Regions from separate parts of the Neobacillus sp. MER 74 genome, predicted to be linked through region 2. Evidence: a T-box and tRNA genes for the amino acid it is inferred to sense, from the RefSeq annotation. Region 2 holds a T-box; the other regions hold tRNA genes.

Region 1 (2,582 bases), on a different contig from region 2:
CACACCCGTTCCCATACCGAACACGGAAGTTAAGCTTCTCAGCGCCGATGGTAGTTGGGACACGCGTCCCTGTGAGAGCAGGACGTTGCCAGGCTAACCCTTTTGGGTTATTTTTTTCGTCAATATTTAATATGGCCCCTTGGTCAAGTGGTTAAGACACCTCCCTTTCACGGAGGTAACACGGGTTCGAATCCCGTAGGGGTCACCAAAGTTTTTTCATGCTAGTGAAAATAACTTTCATTATTTTGGAGGATTAGCTCAGCTGGGAGAGCATCTGCCTTACAAGCAGAGGGTCGGCGGTTCGATCCCGTCATCCTCCACCATATTTATCTTTTATAGATTACGCCGGGGTAGCTCAATTGGTAGAGCACGACCGAATATGCTTCCTGAATGAACTTCAGCATACTGACCGAGCTGCTGCTTGGACAAGCTTTTTGAGGTCAGGATGACGGTAACAATACCAGCGTGTTCAAACTAAATATTTTTTCAAATTTTACGCCGGGGTAGCTCAATTGGTAGAGCAACTGACTTGTAATCAGTAGGTTGGGGGTTCAAGTCCTCTCGCCGGCACCATTTATTTTTTTTGCTTTTTTTGAGCCATTAGCTCAGTTGGTAGAGCATCTGACTTTTAATCAGAGGGTCGAAGGTTCGAGTACTTCATGGCTCACTAGAGTTTTTTGCGAAAGCAAAATAACTATTAATATTGCGGGTGTGGCGGAATTGGCAGACGCACCAGACTTAGGATCTGGCGCCGCAAGGCGTGGGGGTTCGACTCCCTTCACCCGCATCAAAGTTTTTTGCAAGAGCAATATAACTTACAACCTTTGCGGAAGTAGTTCAGTGGTAGAACACCACCTTGCCAAGGTGGGGGTCGCGGGTTCGAATCCCGTCTTCCGCTCCAACTTACGCCGGTGCGGCGGAACTGGCAGACGCACAGGACTTAAAATCCTGCGGTAGGTGACTACCTTACCGGTTCGATTCCGGTCCTCGACACCATTTAAATTAAATCATATGCGCCCTTAGCTCAGCTGGATAGAGTGTTTGACTACGAATCAAAAGGTCGGGAGTTCGAATCTCTCAGGGCGCACTTTAACGGGAAGTAGCTCAGCTTGGTAGAGCACTTGGTTTGGGACCAAGGGGTCGCAGGTTCGAATCCTGTCTTCCCGACCATGCTTCTAATAACAAATGGGGTCTTAGCTCAGCTGGGAGAGCGCCTGCTTTGCACGCAGGAGGTCAGGGGTTCGATCCCCCTAGACTCCACTTATTCGGAGGAATACCCAAGTTTGGCTGAAGGGATCGGTCTTGAAAACCGACAGGCGGGTCATACCGCGCGGGGGTTCGAATCCCTCTTCCTCCTCCATAACTCGTAATCTATTCTTATTGTCGCGGGGTGGAGCACGTTCGAATATGCTTCTTCGAATGATCTACAGCGCAACGATTGAGCCGCTGCTTGAATATGCTTTCTGAAATCAGGGCGGTCAGTATCAAATCGTGGAGCATGCTCCAAATTGAAAACTCTGGTCCGGTAGTTCAGTTGGTTAGAATGCCTGCCTGTCACGCAGGAGGTCGCGGGTTCGAGTCCCGTCCGGACCGTACTTTTATCCCCAGTAGGTAACTACTGTTGATATAGATTTTGTGTGGCTCAGTAGCTCAGTTGGTAGAGCAAAGGACTGAAAATCCTTGTGTCGGCGGTTCGATTCCGTCCTGAGCCACCTTTTTATATGGAGGGGTATAGTTTAAAGGTAGAACGAAGGTCTCCAAAACCTTTGGTGTGGGTTCAATTCCTACTACCCCTGCCAAATGATTCTATAATGGCGGTTGTGGCGAAGTGGTTAACGCATCGGATTGTGGTTCCGACATTCGTGGGTTCGATTCCCATCAGCCGCCCCATATATTTTATAAATATTGGGCTATAGCCAAGCGGTAAGGCATCGCACTTTGACTGCGACATGCGTTGGTTCAAATCCAGCTAGCCCAGCCATACATAAAGGCAGCATAGCCAAGTGGTAAGGCCGAGGTCTGCAAAACCTCTATCCCCGGTTCAAATCCGGGTGTTGCCTCCAATTTAATAAATGCGGGTGTAGTTTAGTGGTAAAACCTCAGCCTTCCAAGCTGATGTTGTGAGTTCGATTCTCATCACCCGCTCCACATAAATATGGGCCTATAGCTCAGCTGGTTAGAGCGCACGCCTGATAAGCGTGAGGTCGATGGTTCGAGTCCATTTAGGCCCATCATATTGTTCCGCAGTAGCTCAGTGGTAGAGCTATCGGCTGTTAACCGATCGGTCGTAGGTTCGAGTCCTACCTGCGGAGCCATAAATGCGCCTTTAGCTCAGCTGGATAGAGCATACGCCTTCTAAGCGTAGGGTCAGAGGTTCGAATCCTCTAAGGCGCGTAAAAAACAAAGTAAAAACGCTTATCTAAGCGTTTCAGACTGTCGACAAATCCGAAGGATTTCGGGTTTTAAATCGACAGTCTTTTTTGTTTGGCTCATTAAACTAGTCTGTTGATTTCCGTTCCAGGAGGCTTCGCTTTCCGCGGGCGGTTCGGGGAGCCTCCTCGGCGCTTTCAGCGCCTGCGGGG
Region 2 (9,191 bases):
TCAACAAAAAAACGAGGGAAAGCGATTGTTTCCCTCGTAGAAGCCTTTATTTTTTACTAGTAATATGTTTTGCTTTTTCTTTATTATGTTCTTCGAGTGTTTTTGTAAAAATAACCTCTCCGTCAGCTGTTGCTATGAAGTAATAAAAATCTGTTTGCGCAGGATCAAGTGATGCTTCAATCGAAGACTTTCCAGCATTGGCAATTGGTCCTGGAGGTAAACCAGTATTTTGATAAGTGTTATAGGGAGATTCCACTTCTAGATCCTTATATAATACCCTTGCCTTGTGTTTCCCTTGTGCATAGAGAACAGTTGGATCCGTTTGGAGCATCATTCCCTTTTTTATGCGATTATAAAAAACACTTGCAATCGTTTTGCGGTCTGCCTTTTCGGTTGCTTCCTCTTCTACTAAGGAGGCCATTGTCAAAAGTTGATGAACAGATAGCTTTTTCTTCTCACTTTGTTCCGCATAGTCAGATAATACTGTCCGCGTTTTCGTAAGCATAGCAGCAACCATTTCCTCCACTGAGGGATTATTTTTATAAAACGGATAGGTTGCAGGGTACAAATACCCCTCAAGAGGATATTTCACTGAGGAATTTAAGATTTCCTCTGTTAAGATATCAGGATATTTAGCCATCAATGATTTAATAAATTCCTGATCGTTCAATTTATTAAAAACATCATTTTCATTCTGCTTAGTTGCTTTCGCCATGATCGCAGCGATTTCCCTTAGTTGTTTACCTTCTGGTATTGTAATTTTGAAGCTGGCTTGTGCCAGTACTTTTCCCGTCTTGAGGCGGTTGACGATTTCAGGGACATCCATAGACGGACTTAGTTGATATTGCCCTGCCATAAACCCGCCTTCATTTTTTAACTTAACATAATATTTGAATACTTTTGCACTCTTTATTATGCCATTTGATTCTAATGTTTCGGCAATACCAGTTACCGATGAACCTAACGGAATATCAACCTGTTTAAACTTCTTGCTATCTGCGTCAATAGGTTTAAGCGCTGAATCTATATACAAATATCCTCCACCACTGATTAAGAGTATAAATAATAGCAATAAAATAGAAATAATCAAAACTATCTTTCTGACAACTTTTGCTTCTTTTTGATGTTCTAACATTTTTTTACGAATAACATCTTTTTTTGTATCTGTATGGTTTGTTGTCATTTGACTCCCCCTTTCCTTTGACTCATCGAACTACGTACGAAAAAATAGACCATCTTAATTATTTCAGCATATAGTAAGAAGAATGTCAATTTAACAATAAATTTGTCAGATTTTAAAACGAAATCCATAAAAAAAACCGACCATGGAAATGGCCGGTTTTTCTGTTTCTATTCTTCGTCTTCTTGGTCTTCGTTGAAGGTATTGAAAACTTCTTCAACCATGTCCCATTCTTCGTCTGTTTCAATTTGCATTAACGGACCATATCCGCCGTCTTCTGTTGGAATGTAGGCATAGACATGGATATCGACATCTTCTTCCTCATCATCAAAAGATCCGACTGGATAAAAGAATACATAGGACTTTTCGAATTCCTCAGAATCAAAAGTAAAAAGTACTTCATGTAACTGTTCATTACCATTTTCGTCTACTAATGTAATATATTGTTCCTCTTCATGTTCGTGCTCGTGCTCGTTTACCATTTCTTCACCTCATTAATTTTTACTATCAAGATAGCCTTGCAAAATCATTACTGCTGCCATCTTATCAATAACTTTCTTCCGTTTTTTCCGACTCACATCGGCCTCAAGTAATACGCGCTCAGCTGCCATAGTTGTAAGACGCTCGTCCCAAAGAATTGTTTGAACGGCAAATTGCTTTTCAATTTCATCGGCATATTGCATACTTGCTTCTGCACGTGGTCCGATCGTCCCGTTCATATTTTTAGGCAGACCGATAACAACTTTCTCTACTTGATACTCTTTTATTAATTGACCAATTTCCTCAAAACCAAACTCATTTCTTTCTTCATTGATTTTAAGAGTGGTGAGGCCCTGAGCAGTCCAGCCGAATTCATCGCTTAACGCCACACCGACTGTCTTCGTGCCTACATCTAAACCCAATAAGCGCATTATTAACCCTCTCGCTGCTGTTTAAGATAGGATTTTACCAATTCCTCAATAATTTCATCACGTTCAAGCTTGCGAATTATATTGCGAGCATCACGATGACGTGGAATGTAGGCAGGATCTCCTGATAATAGATAACCAACAATTTGGTTAATCGGGTTATAGCCTTTTTCCTGCAAAGCTTCATACACTTGATTAAGAACATCATTGATATCATGTTCAAATGGTTCTTCAGGAAAATTGAATCGCATCGTTTTGTCAAATGAGCTCATTGCATGCACCTCGCTTTTTATTTGAGGAAAATTATTCTATTTCTCTTCATTTTACACTACTTTATTTCAATATCAAATGGATTTTACCCATTCCTCAACGAATTGAAGCGCTGCATCAAGCTTTTCTGGGTCTTTCCCACCAGCTTGAGCCATGTCAGGACGACCGCCGCCGCCACCGCCGCAGCGTGTAGCAACTTCTTTGATTAACTTACCAGCATGGTAACCTTTTTCAATTAGATCCTTCGTTACCGCTGCAATTAAGTTTACCTTTCCTTCCTGTGCACTTCCCAAAACAATCACAACAGAGCCAAGCTTTTGCTTTAAGTCATCCGCCATATTTCTGAGGTTGTTCATATCAGCACCTTGAACATTTGCCGTTAATACAGTCACCCCATCAATTTCTTTTGCTTTGGTTACGAGATTTCCAGCTTCAATATTTCCAAGCTTCGTTGCAAGAGATTCGTTCTCTCTGTGAAGTTGTTTGATTTCAAGCATCAAACTATCAATTCTTGCAGCGATATCTTTAGGATTGGTTTTTAGTTTCTCAGCTGCATCCTTTAACATACCAACCTGCTCATTTAGGGACTTATAAGCCGATTCACCGGTTACTGCTTCAATCCTTCTTGTACCAGCACCAATTCCACCCTCAGAAACAATCTTAAATAATCCAATCACCGAGGTATTCGGTACATGGCATCCGCCGCAAAGCTCAAGACTGTAGTCTCCCACTCTTACGACACGAACAATGTCACCATATTTTTCGCCAAAAAGAGCCATCGCTCCCATTGCTTTTGCTTCAGCAATTGGTTTTAAGCTGATATCCAGTTCGATATTTCTCCAGATCTTTTCATTGACGATTTGTTCAACCTGTTCAAGTTCTTCTGGCTTAATTTGACCGAAATGCGAAAAATCAAAGCGGAGACGATCAGGTTCTACGAGGGAACCCGCTTGATTCACGTGCTCGCCAAGTACGTCTTTTAAGGCTTGGTGTAACAAATGTGTCGCTGTATGGTTTTTAATAATTTTGACACGATTTTCGGCATCCACTTCAGCTTTCACTTTGTCATTCGTTCTTAAGGTTCCAGCTGTAACCATGACTTGATGTAGATTTTGACCATTTGGTGCTTTTTGTACGTCCTTAACAGCAACACTGCTGCCTTCACCTACAATTACACCACGGTCAGCAATTTGTCCGCCGCTCTCGGCATAGAATGGTGTCACATCTAGAATTAATTGTACTTCCTCACCACTTGTCGCACTGTCAACAAGTTCACCATTTTTAATAATCGCTGCTATAGTAGAATTTGTTTTGAGTTCATCGTAGCCAACAAATTTACTCTCAACCTTTACATCACGAAGGACTCCACCTTGAACCTGCATCGAATCAACATCTTGTCTTGCTGCACGGGCACGTTCACGCTGCTGCTCCATTTCGACCTCGAAGCCGGAATGGTCTACCTTCATCCCCTCTTCTTCGGCATATTCCTCTGTTAATTCAACAGGGAATCCATAGGTATCGTAAAGTCGGAAAATATCAGCACCTTTGATGGTATCACTGCCTTTTTCTTTTTCCTTCTTAATGACAGTTGCTAGAATCGCTAAGCCTTCATGAAGTGTCTCATGGAAGCGTTCTTCCTCACTTTTGATAACTTTTTGAATGAAATCTGTTTTGTCCTTTACTTCTGGATAGAAGTCATCCATAATTTCGCCAACTACTGGTACGAGTTCATACATGAATGGACGATTAATGTTGATTTGTTTGGCATACCGAACAGCTCTGCGCAGCAGGCGGCGAAGTACATAGCCACGGCCTTCGTTGGATGGCAATGCTCCATCTCCGACAGCAAAAGCAACCGTCCGAATATGGTCAGCAATTACTTTGAACGCAACATCGGTTTCTTTGTTTTGACCGTACTTTTCACCAGAGATCTCTTCTGTTGCACGAATAATCGGGATAAATAAATCTGTATCAAAATTGGTAGGGACGTTTTGTACAACAGAAGCCATACGCTCTAATCCCATCCCCGTATCAATATTTTTCTTTGGCAGCGGTGTATAAGTGCCGTCAGGATTATGATTGAATTGTGAAAATACAAGGTTCCATACTTCCAAATAACGGTCATTTTCACCGCCTGGATAAAGCTCTGGGTCTGATGGATCATTTCCATACTCTGGACCGCGGTCATAAAAAATTTCAGTATTCGGGCCGCTTGGGCCTTCTCCAATATCCCAGAAGTTCCCTTCTAAACGAATAATACGCTCTTCTGGCAAACCAATGGTGTTTCTCCAAATGTCATATGCCTCGTTGTCTTCAGGATGGATCGTAACTGAAAGAAGTTCTGGATCCCAGCCAATCCATTTTTCAGATGTTAAGAATTCCCACGCCCATTCAATCGCTTCCACCTTAAAATATTCACCAATGGAAAAGTTACCAAGCATCTCAAAGAATGTATGGTGTCGAGCCGTTTTCCCAACATTCTCAATGTCATTGGTTCTAATTGATTTTTGTGCATTTGTAATTCTCGGATTTTCAGGAACAACACGTCCATCAAAATATTTCTTTAAGGTTGCGACACCACTGTTAATCCATAAAAGTGATGGATCATCATGAGGCACTAGTGATGCACTTGGCTCAATCGTGTGACCTTTTTCTTTGCTAAAAAACTCTAAAAACATGGAACGAATTTGTGAACCTGTTAAATCTTTCATATGTAGAAGACCTCCTTTTTTATAAAAAAGCATACAAAAAAGCCCTCATCCCAAAAAACAGGGACGAGAGCCTATCTCGCGGTACCACCCTGATTATGGATACAATAAAACGTATCCATCTCTCAAAAAACCCTTAACGCAGGCATACGGCAGTGATTAGCTGCACTCCAGATTAGCTTTCTGTCGTCCTTCATCTAGAGCTTCTTTCAGCTAGGGAAGCTCCTCTCTTCTTCGCAAATGCGATACAGATGGACTACAACATACTTTATCCTTCAACATTTTCATCCAATGACTCTATAACACGAATTATAGACACCCGAAAAAAGTTTGTCAAATCAATCTTTCCGCTTAAGTGCTAGGTTCCTTTGCATTCCTTCGAATAAAATGATTTTTCGCATGAATTATGGCTACTTTGATCACCACAAGGACCGGGACGGCCAAGATCAGTCCCAGAATCCCGCCGATTTCTCCTCCAGCTGTTAATGCAGCCATAATAATTAAGGGGTGCATATGAAGACTTTTCCCCACAATCAAAGGGGATAAAATGTTTCCTTCAAGAAATTGGAGACCAAACACGATAACTAATGTAATCAATACTAATTTTACGGATGATGTGGCAGCGATAATGACGGCCGGGACTGCCCCGATGATGGGCCCAAAATAGGGAATGACGTTTGTAATCCCCACTATTAAACCTAATATTAACGGATATTTTAAATGGAACAGCCAAAACAATAGGGCAGAGACACTGCCAATAATGATACATACCAGTAGTTGTCCCCTAATATAGCTGCCAAGGGATTCATCCACATCCTTCAGGAATAGCGTCCCTTTTCTCCGCCATTGTTTAGGTGTTATATACCAAATTGCCCGTTTGATCAACGGAAAATCCTTTAACATATAAAAGGCAATAAATGGAATGATCATCATAATTAATGCGGAATTAAGAAACTTAATTAAAATATTGACAATGACCGTTAATAAGGAATCCAGTTTTTTTTCAAACGCATCAATGCCTTCATCCATTCTAGTCTGCAGACCATCTGGCCATTCCCGTGTGTGCGATTGAAGCGTAGTAATCCATCCTCTGTATTGCTCTGCTAATACTGGTGCACTTTCAGAGAGATCTTTTATTTGGTCAATGATTGCTGGAACTCCTTTATACACGCAAAAGCCGAGTCCACCAAAAAATAAGATATAAATTAGAAAAATAGCTAATCCACGGTGGAGACCCTTTTGATGTAATTTTTCCACAATTGGATGGAGCAAGTAGGTGATAAATGCTCCAATTGCAAAGGGAAGAATAATAAGGATAACCACCCTTAAAATAGGCAGCCACACAAAGCGGATTTTTAGAAAAACATAAATAGCAATTAATAAAAGGAGTAAAAAACCGATGCGGTAATACCACTTCATACGAATTTCCACATTATCCGAGCCTCCCTTCAGGTTAGTGTTAGAGACACTCGGTAAAAATATGCATTAATAATCCCCCTCTGCTGCGAGGGGGATTCGTTCTAAAAAATCGCTCGTTTTACTTTCTTTGTCATTCTTTTCATATTGCGGGTGGACATCATATTATTTCTTTGGGCGACATTATAGGCTGCCATCCCCGCACCAAACGCAATCATCGTCGTCATCATTTTATTCATACGTTTCACCTCTTTAATAGACGTTAAATAAGTTTCTACTCACTTTGATAACGGTCTAGCATAGCATTTCCGCTTTTCTCTCTTAAAGGGTGTAACGACGCTCTTCTTCTTCAAACAAATCGTCCAAGGAACTAAGTGACCCGTCTTCTTCGACTTGATGGGTATTGATTAGGCCTTTGTTTACTGAAAGTTCAATAAAGCAATTCCAACAATAATATTGGTTAATTCCAATTTTACCGATATCCTTACTTTGACAATTGGGACACTTTAACATGGAAAGACACCTCACGTATTATTTACATCTACGATAATGGCATCCTTTCCGATTGCTAAGGGCTTCCCGGATTGAATGACTTGTTTGCCTTCCGTAAGATCCGAAAAGAAGCCATCCGTGATTTCGTACCCTATGATTGTGCCCAATTCCTCCTGAAAATATACATCTTTTAACAAACCAAGGGATTCCCCGCTTTTTGAAAGCATCATCATCCCGTCTAATGGCTGTTGATGTGTAAGTGTATATTGGGGGTCTTTCAGCTTTACTAAAGAGGTGTTATCCTCAATCATTACCCCATCTACACCGAAGGAAGCCACTTTTTGGATATCCAAAAAAAAGGATTGTTTGAAAAAAACGCCTTTTTTTACCAATAATCCGTCTACCCTGCCGGTGCTCGAGATACATAAATCACTTACCTCGCCAATTTTCTGACCGCTGTTTGTTTCAAAAACAGGCTGTCCTTTTAATAAAGAGAATGTCCGCAAAGAGTGTCCCACCTCCTGTGAACATTCATAGTGTTAGTCATTTGCCATGAAATCATAAGGTGAAACGTTTTCCATTCCAACCATTGGATTAGCCTGCATGAATTTTTCTTCGTAGGACATGGCAGAACCTATTTCTTCACCTTGGTCATTACTTTCTATCGCTGTATTTGATTCATGCTTTTTACCAACATGTGAAGCCGGTGCAATCGACTCTTGCAGCTTTTGACACAATGTAGTTTGACGGGAAAGTTCATCCGCTCTTTCTACGCCCATTTTAAGAGCATCGACTTCACCGCAAAGAATTAAGGATTGTTTACTTCGTGTGATGGCTGTATAGATTAAATTTCTACGTAACATCCGATAATAACTTCTTGTCACTGGCAAAATGACAATCGGGAATTCACTGCCCTGCGATTTATGGACGGAGCAGCAATAGGCGTGGGTAATTTGAGTTAAATCTTGTCTAGTGTACTCGACTTCATTGCCTTCAAAGGAAATGTATATCATATCCTGTTTTTCGGTGTTTTCCTTCGAATAGATAATCGAGATAATTTCCCCAATATCCCCGTTAAAAACATTGCTTTCTGGTTGGTTCACCAGTTGGAGTACTTTATCACCAATCCGATATTTGACCTCACCAAAAGCAATTTCCTTTCTTTTACCATCAGGATTAGGATTAAATATTTCCTGTAATAAAACATTCAAGCGGTCAATTCCAGCAGGCCCCCTGTACATAGGCGCTAACACTTGAATATCCTTTGCGGAATAGCCTTTATTTTTCGCATTAAAGGCGACTTTTTCAACCACTTGTGCTACCTGGGCTGTTGAACATTTAATAAACGACCGATCTGCTTGCTTCTGAGTGATATCAGCGGGCAAGTAGCCTTTTTTAATTTCATGGGCAAGTTCAATAATTGAAGAACCTTCTGCCTGTCGGTAAATATCCGTTAACCGTACGGTTGGAATCCGTTCAGATGTGAGCAAATCTTTTAAGACCTGTCCCGGTCCGACCGATGGTAATTGATCTTCATCACCAACCATGATGACTTGGATATTTTCGGGAAGCGCCTTAAACAATTGATTTGCAAGCCATATATCGAGCATAGAGGTTTCATCTACGATGATAATTTTCCCTTCGAGCGGACTTGCATCGTCACGGTCAAATCCTTCTTGACCATTAAATCCAAGTAAGCGATGGATGGTTACCGCAGGGAGGCCGGTCGATTCACTCATCCTTTTAGCGGCTCTTCCAGTCGGGGCTGCTAATAAGAACGGAAAGGGTTCGCCTTTTTTCTGGTAATCCTTAAGCTCTAAGGAACAGCCATGCAGTTCTGAATAAAGTTCTACAATTCCTTTGATAACCGTAGTTTTTCCTGTCCCTGGTCCACCAGTTAGAATCAACATAGGCGACATTAACGCCGTTTGGATGGCTTCACGCTGCGAGGGTGCATATTGGACACCCAGTCGTTCCTCTAAACTTCCTAATGAGAGAAGAAATTCAGATTCCGGAAATTGATCCTTATATTCGGTTTGTTCGAGGATACGCTGGATATTTGTTACTAGCCCTTTTTCGGCAAAATATAAGGATGGTAAGTACACGCGTTTCTCTTCACCAATTAATTTGCCCTCTTCTTGCAGCTTGATGACTTCATTTGAAATATCTATGTATTCTATTTGATCGCGCTTGTTCTCTTCTAAAAGGTCTTTTACC
Region 3 (9,191 bases), on a different contig from region 2:
GAAGCGTGGTAACATGTGGAGCTGACTGATACTAATCGTTCGAGGACTTAACCAAATAGAAAAGCGGAAGCGTACGCATAGCAACGTATGGCCTGGAGGGCTTTGACTGAGATAAAGGAAACACGAAGAGCGATAGCGATTCGATGTTGACTTATCATAGGGAAAAGACCGAAGGACACTAGTTGCTGGACGCTGGAGCTAGACAATTATACTAGGTGAACTCAAGTTTACAAACTTCTTCAGCATTATCTAGTTTTGAGGGAATGAAGCCTCAAATAGTCTGGCAGCATTGGCGAGAAGGTCACACCCGTTCCCATACCGAACACGGAAGTTAAGCTTCTCAGCGCCGATGGTAGTTGGGACACGCGTCCCTGTGAGAGTAGGACGTTGCCAGGCGGTTTCTTAAATTTTAAACCTATATGCCGGGGTAGCTCAATTGGTAGAGCAACTGACTTGTAATCAGTAGGTTGGGGGTTCAAGTCCTCTCGCCGGCACCATGCTTCTTAATTATTGGAATTACATCAGCGGAAGCATACTTAATATAATATGCGGGTGTGGCGGAATTGGCAGACGCACCAGACTTAGGATCTGGCGCCGCAAGGCGTGGGGGTTCGACTCCCTTCACCCGCACCAAGTTTTTTTACGAAGTAAAATAAACAAAGTTTTTTGCGATAGCAAAATAACTTACCATAATTTGCGGAAGTAGTTCAGTGGTAGAACACCACCTTGCCAAGGTGGGGGTCGCGGGTTCGAATCCCGTCTTCCGCTCCATGATATTGCCGGGGTGGCGGAACTGGCAGACGCACAGGACTTAAAATCCTGCGGTAGGTGACTACCGTACCGGTTCGATTCCGGTCCTCGGCACCACAAAATAATTAAATTCATTTGCGCCCTTAGCTCAGCTGGATAGAGTGTTTGACTACGAATCAAAAGGTCGGGAGTTCGAATCTCTCAGGGCGCATTTTTTATCGGGAAGTAGCTCAGCTTGGTAGAGCACTTGGTTTGGGACCAAGGGGTCGCAGGTTCGAATCCTGTCTTCCCGACCATTCTTCTAATAACTTATGGGGTCTTAGCTCAGCTGGGAGAGCGCCTGCTTTGCACGCAGGAGGTCAGGGGTTCGATCCCCCTAGACTCCACCAATTACTTTAAAGACGATATTATGGCGGTGTAGCTCAGCTGGCTAGAGCGTACGGTTCATACCCGTAAGGTCGGGGGTTCGATCCCCTCCGCCGCTACCAATTAAGATTTTTTAATTATTATAATGGAGGAATACCCAAGTTTGGCTGAAGGGATCGGTCTTGAAAACCGACAGGCGGGTAACACCGCGCGGGGGTTCGAATCCCTCTTCCTCCTCCAGTTTTATCATTTGTTTTTTATATGTGGAGGGGTAGCGAAGTGGCTAAACGCGGCGGACTGTAAATCCGCTCCCTCCGGGTTCGGCGGTTCGAATCCGTCCCCCTCCACCATTTAGGGGCATAGTTTAAAGGTAGAACTAAGGTCTCCAAAACCTTCAGTGTGGGTTCGATTCCTACTGCCCCTGTTGAATATTGTCCACTAAAATTTCATAGCTTTATTTATGAAATTTTTATTATGCCGGTGTGGCGGAATTGGCAGACGCGCACGACTCAAAATCGTGTTCCGTGAGGAGTATCGGTTCGACCCCGATCACCGGTATCTTTATTTTATTACTTTTTCTTATCGTCAATTAGCAGTAGAATTGAGTTATATCAACGTTTTGAACGTCTACTTACAGTAATGTAAGTAGGCGTTTTTTGTTTGTCTTTAAGTTATTCTTTGCAGTTTCCTTCATGACAAAATTACTTCAAATCGTGTTCACTGGTGGGGGTAAATATCGATATGGCATTTTGAAGTGTAAAATATCTTTGACACCCCATTTATCATATTTTATAATCAAGATGTAAAAAACCTTTTACACCTTATAAAATCTAAAGGTGGCATAGTGAATGGAAAATAGAATTAAGGAGTACAGAGAAAAAAGCAGTCTTTCTCAAGGGAAGTTAGCAGAATTATGCAATGTAAGCAGGCAAACGATTAACGCTATCGAGAACAATAAATATGACCCAAGTTTGCAGTTAGCATTTGATATCGCAAGGACATTGGGAGTCGCCATGGAAGATTTATTTATCTCTGAGATTGGGGGAAAAAGGAATGAATAAAACCAAAAGTATTATCGTTATTTTAGTCTTTATTGTTTTTCTATCCATTGTAGGATTTACCTTATACAAATGGGTTAGTTATGGAACTATAGATGCAGCTGGTATTTTCTTTAGTTTTCTAGCGTTAAGCTATTTTTTTAATTTGCTTAATTGGGGCCATCATGAAGGTGGTGGTGAGAAAGATGAATTAGACAGGCATATTGAAACCCAAAGTGCCAAAATAGGTTATTATGTTCTCATGATTTTATCTGGTTTAATATTGTTTATTTCTGAAGGTACAGGCAGTTTCAATGAAATTGATAATTATCCATTGGTTATAGTAGTGGGTATAACTTTTGTTACAGTTCCGATTACAGAATTTATATATTCTAAGAAATACAGGTAAGTATACTAGAACCTATCTAATTAACAAACGAATAACATTATTTAAATAGCAAAATAGAACTTTTTAAGTTCAAGTTCGTTTTAAATGAAAAGAAAGCTCAGAAATGTTGATATATCAATGTTTCTGAGCTTTCTTCAGTTTTGTCGGTCACCATAGAAAACAAACTTTGCAGCTTCTAATTTGATTCTTCAATAGGTCCAAATAATTGTTCATTCCAATGTAACCTTATGTCCTCTTCTAAGGAACGCTTATGTTGTTGCAATGCTTCAATTAAGGAGGAGAGGTCACGATTTTTTAATGCTTCAAACATATTATGATGATCTTTGTGTCTTTTTAAGCTATTTTCAAAAACTTCACTGTACCCAACTCGTGCTAGTGAAATTATAGGGTTAATACTGTCATAAATGTTTTGAACCTTATGATTCCTAGCATATTGCACCAATAATTGATGGAACTCCTTATCTAGTTTACTGTAAGACTCATAAGAAAAGGGCTGTACTCTCAATAGTGAATCCATTTTTTCAATTATTTGTTTCATATCTTCTATCTGTTCATCTGATAAATGCTCAATAGCTTGTGCTGCCGCCCATGTTTCAACCATAAATCGAGCATCGAGAGCCTCCATACAATCTTTGAAACGTAATTGGGTGATGTATGTTCCTTTTCTTGGAAATATTTCGACTAACCCATCATGTACCAATTGATTTACCGCTTCTTTTACGGGTGATCGACTTACTCCATATTTATTTGCTAATTCAATGATATCCAATTTTTCTCCAGGTGAAAAAATCCCGCAAATAATTTCATTTCGAAGTTCTTTATATACTTGTGTTGCAAGAGCAGAAGTATCAATCATTATAGTAAATTAACCTCCCAAAATTCATAGGTAATTTGCAATACCTAACATGTAACATGTCACACTATTAATAAATTATAGGGGAATTATATACTTGTAGTCAATTTCTTGTGTGAAAGTAAATTACAAAAAAGACAATAAAAAAGAATTGACTGATTATTTATTTTATTCTAACATTACCTTGTGAAATATGAAATGTGAAATGTTACATGTCACAAATTATTCATTTACAATTTTTATGTTATCCATTCGGGTTAGAAAATTTGTTTATACTTTTAAAATTGGGGGTATAATCTCAGGAAATATTTTCCTTTTTATGGGAATTATATAGCACTTTACAATTGTTTTAAAAAATATCCAAAAATAAAGAAAATTAAGATATTGACAATTCGGAAAGTTAAAGATTAAGATGATGTTAGAGTTTTAAATAGTTATATATAGTTTTATAATATAAAACTCCGAGACTAATTTTGTCTCTTGTTTTTAGTTTTATTATGAAAACTAAGTTTTATAATATAAAACTAAAGGTGGTGATAAATTTTTTTTAGTATAAATGATACCGCTTTCAAAAAAACAAAAACCATTTTAATTGGGGGATGAGCGATTAAATGAAAAAGTTATTTTCAGTAGCGACTGGTGTAATTCTTAGTGCTTCTTTACTTCTTTCGGCTTGCGGGGGAGCAACAGAAAAATCGTCTTCCAATGAAGCTTCAGCCGGACCGGCTAAAACAATAAAAGTGGCAAATTATTTTGCTGAAAACCATCCGCAAAACGTTGCTTTAAGAGAAAAGTTCAAAAAGATTGTTGAAGAAGAATCAAAAGGAAGCCTAAAGGTTCAAATATACCCAAATAGTACGCTTGGAGCGGAAAAGGAATTTTATGATGGGGTTCGTAACGGGACAATTGAAATGGGCATTCCGGGCTTAATTATGCAAGCTGACATCCCAAAAATGGGTGTTCCAGAATGGCCATTCCTCTTTAAAGATTATGAGCATGTCAAAAAAGTTCTAAATGGAGAAATTGGTAAAGAACTAACAGCAGATCTTGAAAAACAACATGGTGTGAAACCGCTCGCCTGGAGTGCAAATGGTTTCCGTATGTTTTCTTCAAACAAGCCAATTAAGAGTCAGGATGATTTTGATGGACTACGATTAAGGATGCCAAACATTCCTAACTATATTACTCTCGGAAAACTTCTTGGCGCAAATGTCAGTCCGCTTCCTATTTCAGAAGTATTTACAGCGCTTGAACAAAAGGTTGTTGATGGCCAGGATAATCCAATTGCAACTTTGAGGGCTTCTGGATGGTATGAAGTTCAGTCGGATGTTTTAGAGTCAAAACATATGTTTAGCCCTAATATTTTCATTATTAACAGCAAGTTTTATAACAGCTTAACAAAAGAACAGCAAAAAATTATCGAAGATGCTTCCAAGGAATATGCAGATTATGAATTTGAACTAATGGAAAAAAGCTATGAAGATGATAAAAAATTCCTTGAAGAAAAAAATGTAAAGTTTAATACTCCATCTGATGAATTTGTAAAAGAAATGGAGAAAGCTGCCGAGCCTTTATATAAAGATATCTATAAGGAATATGACTGGGCAGAAGATTTGGTAAAACGAATTAAGGATGAGCAATAGAAAGGCATGCACTTTCTTAAAGCTCTTCTTTATAGAGAAAGGCGGGAAGAAGATGGAAAAGTTATCAAAATACTTGGAAACGATGTTGAACATTTTTATGGCGTTTGCTCTTTCCTTAATGGTCATTCTTGTTTTTGGAAATGTTGTTTTACGTTACTTCTTTAATTCAGGCATAACATGGTCAGAGGAAATATCCCGCTATTTATTTGTCTGGCTAACCTTTTTAGGAGCGATAGGTGCTTTTAAGGATAAAGAGCATCTTGGAGTTGATATGCTTGTAAAACGTTTGCCAACCGGATTGAAAAAGGTAGCACTGGTTATCAGTGATTTATTAATGCTATATGTTCTTTATTTGGTCCTTGATGGAAGCTGGAAAATGACCTTGATCAATTTACATAGCAAAGCTCCTGCAACAGGTCTTCCGCTTGCTGCTGTTTACGGGACAGGGATTTTAGTCAGTATTTCAATGGGGTTAATATTAATCAATAATCTTATTAAACTCTTAACTAATAAACTGACGGATGCAGAATTAGTGCTAATTAATGATTCTGAAGAAATGATTGATTTCCACGAAAAAGACTTGATAAAGGAGGGAAAACAAGCATGATTGGTGTGTTTTTAGGTTCTCTGCTTGGGACGATGGCTCTTGGGATGCCAATTGCTTTTGCACTTTTATTGAGTGGCGTTGCATTAATGTACTTTCTTGGGATATTTGATAGTCAGATTATTGCCCAAAACTTAATAAGTGGAGCAGACAACTTTCCTTTGATGGCTATTCCCTTTTTTATGCTTGCTGGGGAATTAATGAACGCTGGCGGGCTTTCCCAAAGAATCGTTAAAATGGCGATGTCTATGGTGGGACATATCAGAGGCGGCCTTGGTTACGTTGCTATCATTGCAAGTGTATTGTTTGCCAGCTTATCTGGGTCAGCTGTAGCAGATACTGCTGCACTAGGTGCCATATTAATTCCGATGATGGTAAAAAGCGGTTACGATGTTAACCGGTCAAGCGGGTTGATTGCGTCAGGAGGAATCATTGCACCAATAATTCCTCCGAGTATTGGATTTATAATTTTTGGAGTAACCAGCGGAGTGTCGATTACCAAACTTTTTATGGCAGGAATTGTACCAGGAGTCCTGCTTGGGGTAGGGCTTTGCGTTACCTGGGCGATTGTAGCCCATAAAGATCAAGTGACTGTACAGCCTCGAAAATCTATGAAAGAAATTTTGATCTCAGTTAGAAATGGTTTTTGGGCCCTGTTATTGCCTTTGATCATTATTGGAGGGCTAAGAGGAGGAATCTTCACTCCAACTGAGGCGGCTGTAGTTGCTGCTGCTTATGCGCTATTCGTTGGGCTGGTGGTGTACCGTGAATTGAAACTCTCAGAGCTATTTCACGTTCTTGTGAGAGCAGCAAAAATGACGAGTGTTGTTATGTTTCTAGTAGCTGCTGCATTGGTTTCATCTTGGTTAATTACCGTTGCCAACCTCCCTGAACAAGTTATTACTCTTTTGGAACCGTTATTGGATCATCCATTATTACTTCTTTTGATGATTAATCTTTTAGTAATTATTATTGGAACTGCGATGGATATGACACCTACGATTCTTATCCTTACTCCTGTTTTAATGCCTTTAATTGAGAAGGCTGGGATTGATCCAGTTTATTTTGGAGTCCTATTTATCCTTAATAATGCTATTGGTTTGTTAACGCCGCCTGTCGGTACAGTGTTAAATGTTGTCTGTGGAGTTAGTAAGATAAGCATGGAAGATATCATGAAAGGGATTTGGCCTTTCCTTCTAGTAGAAGTGGTGGTTTTGATTCTACTAATTTTATTCCCTGATCTTGTACTAGTTCCGCTCGAATGGTTTATATAACGTAAAGGGGATGTGGATATGGGTAAATTTAAAGTAGTCATTACCGATTGGGAATATGATGACCTTTGCTATGAAGAGCAGGTTTTTGAAGGGCATAGTGAAATTGAATTGGTCGGTGCCCAGTGCCGTACTGAGGAAGAAGTAATAAGTGCTTGCAAAGATGCTGACGGTATCATTAATCAATATGCACCTTTAAGTAAAAGAGTAATAGAATCTCTTGAAAAATGTCAGGTTATTACCAGGTATGGAGTGGGTGTAAATACAATAGATTTGAAAGCGGTTACGAAAAAGGGGATTTGTGTAGCAAATGTACCCGATTATTGCATGGATGAAGTTTCAGATCATGCATTAGCCCTTATCCTTTCCTGGACGAGGAAAATTGTGTTGGCAAGCAACCAAGTGAAAAATGGAAATTGGGATTTTAAAGTGACAAAGCCTATTCAACGATTTAGAGGCCAAACTCTTGGACTGGTTGGGTTTGGCAAGATTCCACAAGCACTGGCTGAAAAAGTAATACCCCTAGGCTTTAATGTTATAGCAGCGGATCCATACTTTCCTGCCGAAGAAGCAAAGAAAAAAGGTGTTACTCTGGTATCTCTGGAAACTCTTGCTGAACAATCAGATGTTATTTCGGTACATGCCCCGCTTACACCAAGTACTAAAGGAATGATAGGCAAGGAGCATTTTGCAAGGATGAAAAAAGCTCCATTGATTGTCAATACAGCAAGAGGTCCGGTCATTGACGAGCAGGCACTTATTGAGGCATTGCAAAACGGAAAAGTTTCCGGTGCAGCATTGGATGTTCTTGAAGAAGAACCAATTATCCATAACCATCCTTTCCTATCGATGGAAAATGTTATCGTTACACCACATGTAGCATGGTATTCAGAAGAAGCAGAAAAAGAAATGCGTTTGAAGGCAGCAATGGGTGTTGTTGATGTCCTTATTCACGGCGAGTATCCGAAATATCTTGTAAACAAAGAGGTAAAAATGCATTCAAGACTGGAAGAAGGCGTTTCATTAGAAAGATATGGCCAACTGGTTAAATAAAAGGGGGATAAAAAATGAAATCTTTGATTAAGAAAATCGGTGTGGGACTAATCCTGCCAAGTTTGCTCCTGTTAAGTGCATGTGGTTCAAGCTCAACTAGCAGCAGTACTAATGGTGAAGGAAAATCAAGCAGTATCCAGGAAAGAACTATCAAAGCAGGTATTGGATTAAATGAAGATCATCCAGAAGGGCTTGGATTGAAAAAATTTGCTGAAATTGTATCAGAGAAGAGCGGAGGAAAATTAAAAGTTAAGCCTTTCTACGCTGCAACTCTGGGTGATGACCAAAAAATGACTGAAGCACTTCAAGGAGGACTGCAGGAAATTACCATTCCATCCACTTCTCCTCTTGTAGGAATGATCAAGGAATATGGAATTTTTGACTTCCCATTCCTATTTAATAATGGTGAAGAGGCAGATGCGGTTCTAGATGGTCCTGTCGGCCAAAAGCTTCTTGATAAACTTCCGGAGCATGGGCTTATTGGACTGGGATACTGGGAAAATGGTTTCCGCCAGTTGACAAACAGTAAACACCCCGTTAAAACAGCGGAAGATTTTAAAGGCTTGAAAGTTAGAACGATGCAAAACGAAGTCCACCTTGCCGCTTTCAAGGATCTTGGTGCGAACCCTACTCCAATGGCGTTCTCCGAAGTATTTACAGCCTTGGAGAGCAAAACTGTTGATGGACAGGAAAATCCGCTTGCAACTATTAAGTCAAATAAATTCAATGAAGTTCAGGATTATTTAAGCCTTACAAAGCATGTTTACACTCCGTTTGTTTTCCTTGTTAGCAAGAAGTTCTGGGATGGTCTTTCTAAAGAAGAGCAAAAAATCCTGAAGGATTCAGCTATTGAAGCTGGAAAATATCAGCGCCAATTAAGCCGCGAAGAAGATAAGAAGGCAGTTGAAGATCTTAAAGCTGATGGCATGAAGGTTAATGAGGTTTCTGATGAAGAAAAAGCGAAAATGAAAGAAATCATTGCACCAGTAACAGAAAAGTTTGCAGAAAAGTTCGGAAAAGACTTGGTTGATGAGCTAAATGCAGAAATTGATAAGGTACGAAAATAGTTTAAATGATCCCGGGAGATGATGGGAAATGGAAATTATTAATGAGCTCTTGCGGGGAATTCCGATTCCTAAGATGGTAAAAGTCAGGCAAAAATTTCATGCTCCTGAAATAGAAAATGTGGAAGAAGCAGTCCGAGA

The links. The T-box of region 2 lies ahead of alaS (alanine--tRNA ligase). A T-box ahead of a tRNA ligase gene usually reads a tRNA of that ligase, here a tRNA-Ala.
Region 1: it has a tRNA-Ala gene. The T-box ahead of alaS (alanine--tRNA ligase) is inferred to sense a tRNA for this amino acid. The anticodon was not compared.
Region 3: it has a tRNA-Ala gene. The T-box ahead of alaS (alanine--tRNA ligase) is inferred to sense a tRNA for this amino acid. The anticodon was not compared.

What each region holds. Positions count from the first base shown of each region.
Region 1 covers NZ_JAMAUV010000051.1:50-2,631, forward strand. Annotated here, with positions in the region: rRNA gene rrf (5S ribosomal RNA) at 1-94, shown strand, start outside; tRNA gene M3610_RS27220 (tRNA-Glu) at 134-208, shown strand; tRNA gene M3610_RS27225 (tRNA-Val) at 248-323, shown strand; tRNA gene M3610_RS27230 (tRNA-Thr) at 498-573, shown strand; tRNA gene M3610_RS27235 (tRNA-Lys) at 595-667, shown strand; tRNA gene M3610_RS27240 (tRNA-Leu) at 706-787, shown strand; tRNA gene M3610_RS27245 (tRNA-Gly) at 827-901, shown strand; tRNA gene M3610_RS27250 (tRNA-Leu) at 916-996, shown strand; tRNA gene M3610_RS27255 (tRNA-Arg) at 1,014-1,087, shown strand; tRNA gene M3610_RS27260 (tRNA-Pro) at 1,094-1,170, shown strand; tRNA gene M3610_RS27265 (tRNA-Ala) at 1,188-1,260, shown strand; tRNA gene M3610_RS27270 (tRNA-Ser) at 1,268-1,360, shown strand; tRNA gene M3610_RS27275 (tRNA-Asp) at 1,520-1,593, shown strand; tRNA gene M3610_RS27280 (tRNA-Phe) at 1,640-1,712, shown strand; tRNA gene M3610_RS27285 (tRNA-Trp) at 1,726-1,799, shown strand; tRNA gene M3610_RS27290 (tRNA-His) at 1,815-1,890, shown strand; tRNA gene M3610_RS27295 (tRNA-Gln) at 1,907-1,981, shown strand; tRNA gene M3610_RS27300 (tRNA-Cys) at 1,990-2,063, shown strand; tRNA gene M3610_RS27305 (tRNA-Gly) at 2,075-2,148, shown strand; tRNA gene M3610_RS27310 (tRNA-Ile) at 2,158-2,231, shown strand; tRNA gene M3610_RS27315 (tRNA-Asn) at 2,241-2,315, shown strand; tRNA gene M3610_RS27320 (tRNA-Arg) at 2,321-2,394, shown strand.
Region 2 covers NZ_JAMAUV010000002.1:405,385-414,575, forward strand. Annotated here, with positions in the region: gene mltG (endolytic transglycosylase MltG) at 47-1,183, opposite strand; gene M3610_RS06455 (DUF1292 domain-containing protein) at 1,351-1,662, opposite strand; gene ruvX (Holliday junction resolvase RuvX) at 1,675-2,091, opposite strand; gene M3610_RS06465 (IreB family regulatory phosphoprotein) at 2,094-2,360, opposite strand; gene alaS (alanine--tRNA ligase) at 2,433-5,069, opposite strand; T-box leader at 5,126-5,354, opposite strand; gene M3610_RS06475 (AI-2E family transporter) at 5,418-6,497, opposite strand; gene M3610_RS06480 (YrzQ family protein) at 6,587-6,721, opposite strand; gene M3610_RS06485 (hypothetical protein) at 6,804-6,995, opposite strand; gene M3610_RS06490 (PRC-barrel domain-containing protein) at 7,007-7,480, opposite strand; gene recD2 (SF1B family DNA helicase RecD2) at 7,514-9,191, opposite strand, start outside.
Region 3 covers NZ_JAMAUV010000026.1:41,617-50,807, reverse strand. Annotated here, with positions in the region: partial or broken rRNA gene M3610_RS24230 (23S ribosomal RNA) at 1-55, shown strand, start outside; rRNA gene rrf (5S ribosomal RNA) at 280-396, shown strand; tRNA gene M3610_RS24220 (tRNA-Thr) at 422-497, shown strand; tRNA gene M3610_RS24215 (tRNA-Leu) at 549-633, shown strand; tRNA gene M3610_RS24210 (tRNA-Gly) at 697-771, shown strand; tRNA gene M3610_RS24205 (tRNA-Leu) at 779-867, shown strand; tRNA gene M3610_RS24200 (tRNA-Arg) at 888-961, shown strand; tRNA gene M3610_RS24195 (tRNA-Pro) at 970-1,046, shown strand; tRNA gene M3610_RS24190 (tRNA-Ala) at 1,064-1,139, shown strand; tRNA gene M3610_RS24185 (tRNA-Met) at 1,162-1,238, shown strand; tRNA gene M3610_RS24180 (tRNA-Ser) at 1,264-1,356, shown strand; tRNA gene M3610_RS24175 (tRNA-Tyr) at 1,382-1,466, shown strand; tRNA gene M3610_RS24170 (tRNA-Trp) at 1,470-1,540, shown strand; tRNA gene M3610_RS24165 (tRNA-Leu) at 1,593-1,674, shown strand; gene M3610_RS24160 (helix-turn-helix transcriptional regulator) at 1,965-2,177, shown strand; gene M3610_RS24155 (DUF2178 domain-containing protein) at 2,170-2,562, shown strand; gene M3610_RS24150 (GntR family transcriptional regulator) at 2,738-3,418, opposite strand; gene M3610_RS24145 (TRAP transporter substrate-binding protein) at 4,027-5,058, shown strand; gene M3610_RS24140 (TRAP transporter small permease) at 5,111-5,665, shown strand; gene M3610_RS24135 (TRAP transporter large permease subunit) at 5,662-6,936, shown strand; gene M3610_RS24130 (C-terminal binding protein) at 6,955-7,986, shown strand; gene M3610_RS24125 (TRAP transporter substrate-binding protein) at 8,001-9,053, shown strand; gene M3610_RS24120 (nickel pincer cofactor-dependent isomerase, group 22) at 9,082-9,191, shown strand, end outside.